DNA from 2 places in the Paracoccus ferrooxidans genome. Region 2 is predicted to be linked to the other one. Evidence: riboswitches for the same ligand, from Rfam matches in the RefSeq annotation. Region 2 holds a riboswitch; the other holds the start of a gene.
What was found. Region 2 has a riboswitch for thiamine pyrophosphate ahead of thiD (bifunctional hydroxymethylpyrimidine kinase/phosphomethylpyrimidine kinase). Riboswitches for the same ligand answer to the same signal wherever they lie in the genome.
Positions count from the first base shown of each region.

Region 1 (5,695 bases), 1.1 Mb from region 2:
GCCCAGGAAGGTCTGGATCTCGGTCACTTCCGGCACGCGCCGGGCGGCGGCGATGAATTCGTCGAAGGCGCGGGGATGGGTCTTGTCCAGGGTAAAGCGCAGGCTGACCTGCACCTCGTAGCCAAGCCTGCGCCAGTCGATGCGGGCTTCGGTGGCGCGGATCACCCCCGCCTGGCGCAGCCGTTCCAGCCGGCGCCACAGGCTGGCCGGCGTGACCCCTGCCCGCTCGGCCAGATCGGCGTTCGCGATGTCGGGATCGGCCAGAAGCTGGCGCAGGATGCGGCGGTCGGTCGCGTCGGGCATGAATTTTTCACCTCTATGGCATTCTTAGCATGATTGTCGCCAAACTTCCAGGACATCCGCGAAGATTGCACAGAACTGCTGTCGGAACGCTGCTAGAACCCTCGCATCGAAACGAGGGAGATCCCGATGCGTGTCTATTACGATCGCGACTGCGATGTGAACCTGATCAAGGACAAGAAGATCGCCATGCTGGGCTATGGCAGCCAAGGCCATGCCCATGCGCTGAACCTGCGCGATTCCGGCGCCAAGAACCTGGTCGTCGCCCTGCGCGAGGGTTCCGCCTCGGCCAAGAAGGCCGAAGCCGAGGGGCTGAAGGTCATGGGCATCGCCGAGGCCGCCGCCTGGGCCGACCTGATCATGTTCACCATGCCCGACGAGCTGCAGGCCGAGACCTATCGCAAATACGTGCATGACAACCTGCGCGAAGGCGCGGCCATCGCCTTTGCCCACGGGCTGAACGTGCATTTCGGCCTGATCGAGCCCAAGCCCGGCGTGGACGTGATCATGATGGCGCCCAAGGGCCCCGGCCACACCGTGCGCGGCGAATATGTCAAGGGCGGCGGCGTGCCCTGCCTGGTCGCGGTGCATCAGGACGCCACCGGCAAGGCCATGGACATCGGCCTGAGCTATTGCTCGGCCATCGGCGGCGGCCGCTCGGGCATCATCGAGACGAACTTCCGCCAGGAATGCGAAACCGACCTGTTCGGCGAGCAGGCGGTGCTGTGCGGCGGCCTGGTCGAGCTGATCCGCATGGGCTTCGAAACCCTGGTCGAGGCCGGCTACGAGCCGGAAATGGCCTATTTCGAATGCCTGCACGAAGTGAAGCTGATCGTGGACCTGATCTACGAGGGCGGCATCGCCAACATGAACTATTCGATCTCGAACACCGCGGAATATGGCGAATACGTCTCGGGCCCGCGCGTGCTGCCTTATGAAGAGACCAAGGCGCGGATGAAGGCGGTGCTGACCGACATCCAGACCGGCAAGTTCGTGCGCGACTTCATGCAGGAGAACGCCGTGGGCCAGCCCTTCTTCAAGGCGACCCGCCGCATCAACGACGAACACCAGATCGAGAAGGTCGGCGAGAAGCTGCGCGGCATGATGCCCTGGATCTCCAAGGGCAAGATGGTGGACAAGGAGCGCAACTGAGCGCGATGCCATGGAAAGCCCCGCCCCGGCGGGGCTTTTCCATTTCGCGGGCGCAGAGGCGCGCGGCGGGAGCCGGCATATCGCGTCGGGCGAGCTTTCCCGATCGCGGAGGCCGCAGGCCACGCCGCCCTTGGCCGGGCATGTGCTAGCCCGGCAGGCCGGGCGTTTTCAGGGCAAGGAACATGCGGATCATCGACAGGCAGGCCGTGCGGGCCATTCTGCTGACGCCCGAGGACCGGGTGCTGCTGATGCGGGTCGATTACGGCGGCGGCGACTGGTGGATCACCCCCGGCGGCGGCACCGAGCCGGGCGAGACGCCGGAACAGACCCTGCGCCGCGAATTGGCCGAGGAGCTGGGCTTGGCCCTGCCCGCCCTGGGCCCGCTGGTCTGGCGGCGCCGCGTGACCATGACGCTGCACCGGCAGCGCTGGCGGCAGTCCGAGGATTATTTCCTGGTCGAGACCCCCGGCTTCACCCCGGCGATCCAGGACGCGCCCGAAGCCGCCACCATCCGCGAATTCCGCTGGTGGAGCCTCGCTGAGATGCGCCACACCTCCCAGCGCCTGGCCCCGGCCGGGCTGGCGCGCATCGTGCTGGACTATCGCGAAAGCGGGCCGCCCGGCAGCCCGCCCGAGATGGAAATTATCGAGGATTGATCGCTAAGAAGCGAAAGCATCGTCGAAAAACGCCAGTTCCAGCGTAACGGCGCGGCGGAAGAAGTCCCGCGCCTGCTCTGCGGCCTCGGGGCCTGCCCGGTCGAATTCGTCGCGCAGGAAGCCGACGAAATCGCGGAAGAAGGGATTGTCGTGCAGCGTGATCCATTCGGCATGGACGAAATTCGCCGGCAGCGGCTGGGTCGCGCGCATGGCCCAGTCGAGATAGAGCCCCTCGGCCACGTTCAGCACCGCCAGAACGGCGGGATAGGCGCGCGTCTCGGCCGCCTCGCGCATCAGCGCCTGGAAACCCGCGGTAGGGGCGCTGTCGGGAATTGCGGCGCGGTCCGCCTCGCCTACGCCGAGCGCGGCAAAGGCGCGCAGGAAATAGTCGTTCTCCTCGCCCGAGACCATGCCGGCGAAGCGGCCGAAGCGCAGCCGCGATTCGAAACGGTCGGCCGAGGCGATGGCGGCGCCCAGAAGCGTCAGGAAGGCGTCGAGGAAACGGTGGTCCTGCACCAGGTAGCGCGCCATCGCCGCATCCGCGATGCTGCCGTCGCAAACTTCGCGCACGAAGCGGTGGCCGACGGCGGCGGACCATTCCGTCGCGCATTCCCGGCGCAGGGTCTCAAAGAAACTTTCGGTCATCATGCCCTCATGGCTTGGGGGCGAGACCGTCGGTGCGGCGGCCTCGCGGTGAGGCCGGCAAAAGGCAGGTGCGTCATTCCCATTCCTCCGCCGGCATGATCCGGGTCAGGTTCAAAGGGTCACCGCGCCGCCCGTTGCAGGTCGCGCCGGGCCAGCGGTTTCTCAGCCCCTTGCCGGGGCTCCCCTTGGTGGCGCCAGGTTAGCGCGGATGGCCGCGGCTGTCACGCGCCGCCCACAGGATCGTGAGCCGGGAAATCCGGGAGCGGCCGGGCCCGAGGCGGCATTCCGTCTTGCAGCCGGGGGCCAGATGTTATCTCGTTGCGACAGGGCGGGCGCGCGAGCCGCCCGCAGTCAGGACCGGGAACCATGACGACAGGCGAAATGCCGAAACCCACGACCACGACCGAGCCGAACCCCGCCGCTGCCCTGCAGCAAAGCCCGAAACAGGTCGGTCTGCGCCTGCACCGGCCGCCCCTGCTGACCAATATCTCGGCCGCGCGCTGGCTGCTGCTGGCCATCGTGGCGGCCTCGATCTACTTCTTCCACGGCTTCCTGGTGCCGGTGCTGGCGGCCATGGTGATCGCGCTGGCCAGCTGGCCCCTGCGCGAGCGCGCGGCCCACCAGCTGAACCTGGGCCGCACCGGCGCGGCCACGCTGCTGGTGCTGGTGCTGGTCTGCTTCCTGCTGATCCCCATCGCCATGGCGCTGATCTATGCCTTCCGCGAGCTGCGCGACTGGATCAACTGGGCGATCGTGGTCAACAGCTCGGGCGCGCCGACGCCGGGCTGGATGGTCGAGCTGCCGCAGGTCGGCGACTGGCTGGACGAGAACTGGCAGACCTATGTCGGCCGCCCCGGCGGCATCAGCGAGATCGTGCAGCTGGTCAGCGGCTCGAACATCGGCGCGATCTATCGCGGCGCGGTGACGGCGGGCACGCTGGCCTTCCACCTGGCGCTGACGCTGCTGTTCATGCTGATCACGCTGTTCGTGCTTTACCGCGACGGCGACAGGATCGTGGCGCAGATCGACCAGGTCGGCCGCCGCATCCTGCCCGACCGCTGGAGCCGGCTGTCGCGCGTGGTGCCCGCCACCATCAGCTCGACCGTGACCGGCATGACGCTGATCGCCATCGGCGAGGGGGTGATCCTGGGCATCGCCTATTGGCTGGCGGGCGTGCCCTCGCCGGTGACATTCGGCGTCATCACCGGCTTCATGGCGCTGATCCCCGGCGGCGCGCCACTGTCCTTCACCCTGGTCTCGGCCTATCTGGTGGCCAGCGGCACGCCCTTTGCCGGGGCGGCGCTGTTCATCTGGGGCACCTGCGAGCTGTTCGTGGTGGACAAGACCATCCGCCCGGTCCTGGTCGGCGGTCCGGTCAAGCTGCCCTTCCTGCCGACCTTTTTCGGGTTGATCGGCGGGGTCAAGACCATGGGCATCGTCGGGCTGTTCGTCGGCCCGGTGCTGATGGCGCTGCTGGTCTCGATCTGGCGGGAATGGCAGCGCGAATTGTCGGAAGAGGAACAGCGGCAGGACAGCAAGCTCATCGGCCTAGAGTGACCGTCGGCCCCCGGCATGAAAAAGGCGGGACGCAAGCCGCGTCCCGCCTTTCCTTTTGCGCTGTTCGTCCCGCGGATCAGTCGGCCGGCGCCGGCGTCGCGGCGGGCGGCACCACCGGCTCTTCCTGCGGCGGGCTGGCCAGCGATTCCGGCAGCGGCGTCAGCGTCACCCCGGCGCTGGAGCCCAGGGGCTGGCCGGTGCGGTCGGTTTCGGCCGGCGCCGGGGTCTCGCCCGGTTGCAGCGCGCCTTCGGTCTGCGGCTCCTCCTCCGACTCGGACTCCGACTCGGGCTCGGTGGCGGCGGGCGTCGGCACCGGCACCGGATTGGCCCGGTCCGCGCCGTCATTGCGCAGATAGTCGAAGAACTCGCCCTGGGGCTGGATCACCAGCGAGCTGTTCTCGCCCTTCAGCGCCCGCTCATAGGAGGTCATCGAGCGGGTGAAGGCAAAGAACTCGGGATCGCGGCCGAAAGCGTCAGCATAGATGGCGTTGCGGCGGGCATCCGCCTCGCCGCGCACCACCTCGGCCCGCTTGCGCGCTTCCGAGGTCAGCTCGACCACGGTGCGGTCGGCGGCGGCGCGAACGCGCTGCGCGGCCTCGCCACCGCGGGCGATCTCGTCGGCGGCCTCGCGCTCGCGCTCGGCGCGCATCCGGGCATAGGTCGCGGTCAGGTTCTGCTCGGGCAGGTCGGTGCGGGTCAGGCGCACGTCGATGACCCGGATGCCCAGGTCGCGGGCGTCGTCGCGGGCCAGGTCGCGGATGCGGTTCATCAGCGGCGTGCGGTCGTCCGACAGCACCGTGGTCGAGGGCACCGAGCCCAGCACCTGCCGGATCGCATTGGTCACGATCGGCTCAAGCCGGCGCTGCGCGAATTCGATGCCGCCAGAGCCCACCGCGCGGCGGAACTGCACCACGTCGGTGATCTGCCAGCGCGCGAAGGCATCGACCACCAGGCGGCGGTCGTCCAGCGGCGTGACCTCCATCGGCGGGGTCGGCAGGCCCAGGATGCGGGCATCGTATTTCACCACATTGTCGAGGAAGGGCACCTTGATGCCCAGGCCCGGCTCCTCGCGCACCTCGACCACCTCGCCGAAGCGCAGGACAAGCGCCTTTTCGCGCACGTCGACGATATAGAGCGCGGCGATGACCAGGACCGCCACCACGACCAGGAAGGGCAGCGCCAGAAGCGAGATTGCACGGTTCATCACTGGTTCCCCCCGCCGGTATTGGTGTTGCCGGAGCCCGAGGCCCCGCTGCGCAGCTGATCCAGCGGCAGATAGGGCACCACGCCCTGCCCGGCCTCGCCATCGAGGATGACCTTGTTCACCCCGCCCAGAACCTTCTCCATGGTTTCCAGATACATCCGGCGGCGCGTGACCTCCGGCG
Region 1 is NZ_CP038198.1:454,685-460,379, reverse strand. Features, by position in the region: gene E3U26_RS02320 (Lrp/AsnC family transcriptional regulator) at 1-303, opposite strand, end outside; gene ilvC (ketol-acid reductoisomerase) at 430-1,452, shown strand; gene E3U26_RS02310 (NUDIX hydrolase) at 1,635-2,108, shown strand; gene E3U26_RS02305 (TenA family protein) at 2,112-2,753, opposite strand; TPP riboswitch at 2,819-2,949, opposite strand; gene E3U26_RS02300 (AI-2E family transporter) at 3,120-4,310, shown strand; gene hflC (protease modulator HflC) at 4,387-5,514, opposite strand; gene hflK (FtsH protease activity modulator HflK) at 5,514-5,695, opposite strand, start outside.
Region 1: it holds a riboswitch for thiamine pyrophosphate, as region 2 does, so the genes downstream of both, E3U26_RS02305 (TenA family protein) here and thiD (bifunctional hydroxymethylpyrimidine kinase/phosphomethylpyrimidine kinase) in region 2, are expected to answer to the same signal.

Region 2 (5,695 bases):
GGCGCGCAAGTGACCATCCGCCTGCCGCTGCGCGCCGCCCGCCCGCAACTGGTGCTGCTGGTCGAGGATGACGACGCCATCCGCGCCCATATCCGCGAGATGCTGACCGCCCAGGGCCATTCGGTGATCGAGGCCGGCTCGCTGGCCGAGGCGCGCGGGTTGACCGACCTGGCCGGGCTGACCATGATCCTCTCCGACCTGCAACTGGGCGACGGTTCGGGGGCGGATCTGCGGGGCCGCGGCCTGCCGCTGGTGCTGATGACGGCGCTGCCGCTGGGCGATCCGCGCAGATCGGGGCTTGACTGCCCGGTCCTGACCAAGCCCTTTGGCGACACCGAACTGGCCGTGGCCATGGCAGAGACAGATGACTGACGCCCCCCTGATCGCCATTCTCGACGACGAGCCCGAAATCCGCCGCCTGCTGTCCTCGGCGCTGGAGGAGGCGGGCTTTCGCACCATAGGCTTCGCCCGCGCCACCGAGTTCGAGGCGGCGCTGCGCCGCATCCAGCCCGATGCCTGCCTGATCGACCTGGGCCTGCCCGACCGCGACGGGCTGGCGCTGGTCCACCGGCTGGCCAGCGAATCCGGCGCGGCGATCATCATCATCTCGGGCCGGGCGCAGGTGCAGGACCGCGTGACCGGGCTGGAGCTTGGCGCCGACGACTACATCATCAAGCCCTTCGAGCCGGCCGAGGTCGTGGCCCGCATCCGCGCCCGGCTGCGCAAGCCCCAGCGCGAGACCGGCCCCGGCCGCCAGCAGGTCCGCTTTGCCGGCTGGTCGGCCGATTTCGACCGCTACACGCTCACCTCGCCCGAAGGCGCCGAGACACCGATCAGCCATGCCGAGGCCGAGGTCTTGCGCCTGTTCCTGGACAACCCGCGCCGGCTGATCTCGCGCGCGCAGATGCTGGAAACGCTGGGCGGCACGGCGGGGGAAAGCTTCGACCGGGCGATGGACGTGCGCATCTCGCGCCTGCGCACCAAGCTGGGCGAGGATCCCAAGAACCCGCGCCTGATCAAGACGATCTACGGCGCGGGCTATATCTTTCTGGCCGAACTGGGCTAGATTGCCCCCGATCTGCCGGAGAACGCCATGCCCACCGTCTATGTCCTGAACGGCCCGAACCTGAACCTTCTGGGCCAGCGCCAGCCCGAGATCTATGGCAGCACCACGCTGGCCGACGTGGAACGCGACTGCCGGGCGCTGGGTGCCGAGCTTGGTCTGGAGATCGCCTTCCACCAGTCGAACCACGAGGGCGCGATCATCGACCTGATCCACGAGGCGCGGCGATCGGCCCAGGCCATCGTCATCAACCCGGCGGCCTTCACCCACACCTCGGTCGCGATCCTGGATGCGCTGAACACCTTCGACGGTCCGGTGATCGAGGTGCATATCTCGAACGTCCACAAGCGCGAGAGCTTCCGGCACCATTCCTATGTCAGCCTGCGCGCCGAGGGCGTGATCGCCGGCCTGGGCATCCACGGCTACCTGCTGGCGCTTCGCCACGTGGCGAAGCTGGTGGGATAGGCGGGCTGGGGCGGTGGGTTTGAGCCCTTAGCTGCCGGTCAGGGCATCTTGGATCGGCGTGCGCCTGATGCAATGCCGATCATCGCGAGGATCGACAGCCCGGCCCCGACGAGAAAAGGCGTCGCGGAACCCGCACTGTGCCACAGCCATCCGGCCAGGGTATTCCCGACCAGCACGACCACACCGGTCACGAGATTGAACGTGCCAAAGGCGCTGCCCTTCAGATGTTCGGGCGTCGCCGCAGCAATCATCGCGCCAAGCAGCCCCTGCGAGAGCCCCATGTGCAACCCCCAGAGCACCGTGCCGAGGACATAGACCCACACCGTCGCGGCATAAGCGAGCGTCAGGTGGGCAGCGATCAGAAAACCCAGGCTTCCAAGCAGCAAACCGGACGTCCCGATCCGGTCCGACAGTCTGCCTGCGGGAAAGGCCGTCAGACCATAGGCGGCGTGCATGATGACCAGCGACAGCGGCACCCAGGCGGGCGTGAAGCCTGCCTCCAGCGCCTTCAGCAGTACGAATGCCTCGCTGAAACGGGCAAGCATGATGATCGAAGCCAGCCCGATCACGGCCCAGACAGCCCGGTTGAGCCGGAACGCGTCGACAAGACGGAAGCTTCCGCGTTTCATCGAATGGCGTCCCGCAGGCTCCTTCACGAAGAAGACCAGGACGACCATGCAGAGCGCGGCAGGAATGGCGGCGATCCAGAACACCGAAAGGATATCGCCCGCCAGCAGGATCATTGCGCCGACCGCGACCAGCGGGCCAACGAATCCGCCCACCGTATCGAGCGACTTGCGCAGGCCGAAGCTTGCCCCGCGAATTTCGGGCGGGCTCACGGCGGCCACGATGGCGTCCCGCGGGGTGCCCCGGATACCCTTGCCCACCCGATCCATGGCTTTTGCCAGCACGATCTGGTCCAGGCTCACCGCCCATGGGAAGATCAACCGCGACAACGCGCCCAGACCATAGCCCAGCACCGCCAGGGGCTTCGCCCGCCTGCTGATATCGGACAGGACGCCGGAAAGGAACTTTGTGGCGGTCGCAACCGCGACCGACAAGCCTTCGATAAACCCGATGGCCAGGGCCGACGCCCCGAGCCCTCCGGCCAGATACAGGGGCAGCAGCGCATTTATCATCTCGGATGAGACGTCCATCAAAAGGCTGACGATACCCAGCATCCAGACCGTCGCCGGAATGGCCGGTCTGATCAAAGCCGCGGAAGTTTGCGCGGGGTTTGGTTGCGGCATCACAGTCCCGATGAAGCTGCCTTGTGGCGATGCATGAAATATTCGCACCGTTCAATGGCAGTTTAGTCCCGCATTGCGGACTAGCCGCCCCCTTCAAACCACCCCGCGCCGCGCCAGATCCTCGCCCAGCGCCTCGGCGCTGGTAAAGCGGATCGCGTCGATGCCCAGCGCGCGGGCGCCCTCGACATTGGCCGGGCTGTCGTCGATGAAGATGCAGTCCTCGGGGCGCAGCCCGTTGCGGTCCATCAGCAGCCGAAAGATCGCGGGCTCGGGCTTCAGCGCGCCGACCTGGCCCGAAACCAGGATGTCGGCGAACAGCCCGCCCAGCCGGGGATGCAGCTCCAGCGCATGGGGCCAGGTCTCGGCCGACCAGTTGGTCAGCGCATAAAGCGGCACCCCGCGGGCCAGCAGCGCCTCGGCAATCGCCCAGCTGCCCGGCACGGTCTTTTCGATGGTGACGGGGAAAGCCGCCAGATAGCCGGCCAGGTGGCGCGCCTCGTCGCCATGGGCGGCACGGGCGGCGGCAAGCCCCTCGGCAAAGCTGCGCCCGCCGTCCTGCATCCGGTTCCAGCCGGGAAAGTCGATGCGGGCCATCCAGGCCTCGGCCTCGGCCCGGCTGGTGAACACATCCGCAAAGGCCAGCGCCGGATCCCAGTCGATCAGCACCCCGCCCAGGTCGAAGATCACGCTTTTCATCGCATCGTTCCGCATTTCGCCGCGCCCAGATCGGCCGGAATTCCCGGCGCTGTAAAGCCCGAAAACCGCGCCCCGTGCCCCGCCATGCAGCCGGCAAGGCCGACGGATCCGCGACAGCGAGGGGCCGGCCGCGCGCGGCCCTTGCAATACGGGGCGCCGGGGCCTAGTGTCGCGCGGAAGACTCATACACTTGGGGAGCCCCGCACGGGGCTGAGAGGTGCCGGGCACCGACCCATCGAACCTGATCCGGGTCATGCCGGCGTAGGGAAGGGTAGAGTGACGCGGCCCGCAATCCCAGGCCGCCACCCATCCGCCCAGCGTCCGCGTGCCCGGCCGAAACGAAAGGCGGGCCATGTCGGGATTGCAGCCCCATCCCATCGCACTGACCATCGCCGGCTCGGACAGCGGCGGCGGTGCCGGAATCCAGGCCGATCTGAAAAGCTTTTCGGCGCTGGGCGTCTATGGCGCCTCGGTCATCACCGCGATCACCGCGCAGAACACCCGCACCGTCGCCGCGGTCGAACCTGTCAGCCCCGCCATGATCGCCGCCCAGATCGACGCGGTCTTCGGCGACCTGGACGTGCGCGCGGTCAAGATCGGCATGGTCGGCGGCGTGGATGCGATCACGGTCGTCGCCGGCCGGCTGGCGGCGCTGCTGGCGGACAACCCGGTCCCGGTGGTGCTGGACCCGGTGATGGTGGCGAAATCCGGCGACGCGCTTTTGCCGGACGAGGCCGTCTCGGCGCTGCGCGAGCAGCTGATCCCGCTGGCGACCGTGCTGACCCCCAACCTGCCCGAGGCCGCGCGCCTGCTGGACCTTGCCCCCGCCGCGACCCCCGAGGAGATGCGCCAGCAGGGCGAAGCGCTGCGCGCCCTGGGCGCCGCCAACGTGCTGATGAAGGGCGGCCACGCCACCGAGGACAGCTGCACCGACCTGCTGATCGGTCCCGAGCCGCTGGTCCTGACCGCGCCGCGGCAGCAGACGCCCAACACCCATGGCACCGGCTGTTCGCTTTCCTCGGCCATCGCGGCCGGGCTGGCGCAGGGCATGACGGTGGCGCAGGCCATGACCCGCGCCCATGGCTGGCTGCAGGCCGCCATCGCCCGCGCCGACGAATTGTCGGTCGGGCTGGGCCACGGCCCGGTGCATCATTTCCACGCGCTCTGGAGACAGGCATGAACCAGATCACCATCCTTGGCGCCGGGGTGATGGGGCTTTGCATCGCCACCGAACTGGCCCAGCGCGGCACCCTGCCGCGCATCATCGACCCGGCCGGCAAGCCCGGATCGCAGGCTTGCAGCTGGCGCGCGGGCGGGATGCTCGCCCCTTATTGCGAGGCCGAAAGCGCCGAGCCGGTGGTGCTGCGCCTGGGCGTCGATGCCGCCGACTGGTGGCAGGCGAACGGGGCCGAGGTCATCCGCCGCGGCACGCTGGTTCTGGCGCCCTCGCGCGACCGGGCGGAACTGGACCGTTTCGCCCGGCTGACCGAGGCGCATCAGCCGGTGAACGGCGACGAGATCGCGGCGCTGGAGCCGGAACTGTCCGGCCGCTTCCCGCGCGGGCTGCATTTCGCGACCGAGGCGCACCTGAACCCGCGCGCCGCCCTGCTGGCGCTGCGCGACCGGCTGGAGGAACGCGGCATCCAGATCGAGACCGAGGGGACGCCCACCGGCCTTGTGGTGGACGCGCGCGGCTTGGCGGCCAAGGACGACCTGGCCGACCTGCGCGGCGTGCGCGGCGAGATGCTGGTGATCCGCTGCCCGGAAGTGACCCTGACCCGCACCATCCGCCTGCTGCATCCGCGCATCCCGCTGTACCTCGTGCCGCGCGGCGATGGCGTCTACATGATCGGCGCCACCATGCTGGAAACGGGCGGCAAGTATCGCGTCACCGCCCGTTCGGCGGTCGAGATGCTGTCGGCCGCCTATGCCCTGCATCCCGGCTTTGCCGAGGCCGAGATCCTGGAGCTTGGCTCGGATGCGCGCCCGGCCTTCCCGGACAACCTGCCCCGCCTGCGCCGGCGCGGCGGCACGCTTTACGCAAACGGCCTTTACCGCCACGGCTATCTTCTGGCCCCCGCCGTGGCCCGCATGGCCGCCGATTACCTTCTCAAGGGCCGGAAACCGGAGTTCATGGATGAAGATCACCCTTAACGGAGAGGCGCGCGACCTGAACGGCCCGTCCGTGCAGGACGCGCTGGCCGAGATCGGACTGGGCGCG
Region 2 is NZ_CP038198.1:1,599,378-1,605,072, forward strand. Features, by position in the region: gene E3U26_RS08030 (PAS-domain containing protein) at 1-372, shown strand, start outside; gene E3U26_RS08035 (response regulator transcription factor) at 365-1,066, shown strand; gene aroQ (type II 3-dehydroquinate dehydratase) at 1,094-1,528, shown strand; gene E3U26_RS08045 (MFS transporter) at 1,567-2,709, opposite strand; gene E3U26_RS08050 (HAD family hydrolase) at 2,872-3,474, opposite strand; TPP riboswitch at 3,656-3,759, shown strand; gene thiD (bifunctional hydroxymethylpyrimidine kinase/phosphomethylpyrimidine kinase) at 3,827-4,654, shown strand; gene E3U26_RS08060 (glycine oxidase ThiO) at 4,651-5,628, shown strand; gene thiS (sulfur carrier protein ThiS) at 5,612-5,695, shown strand, end outside.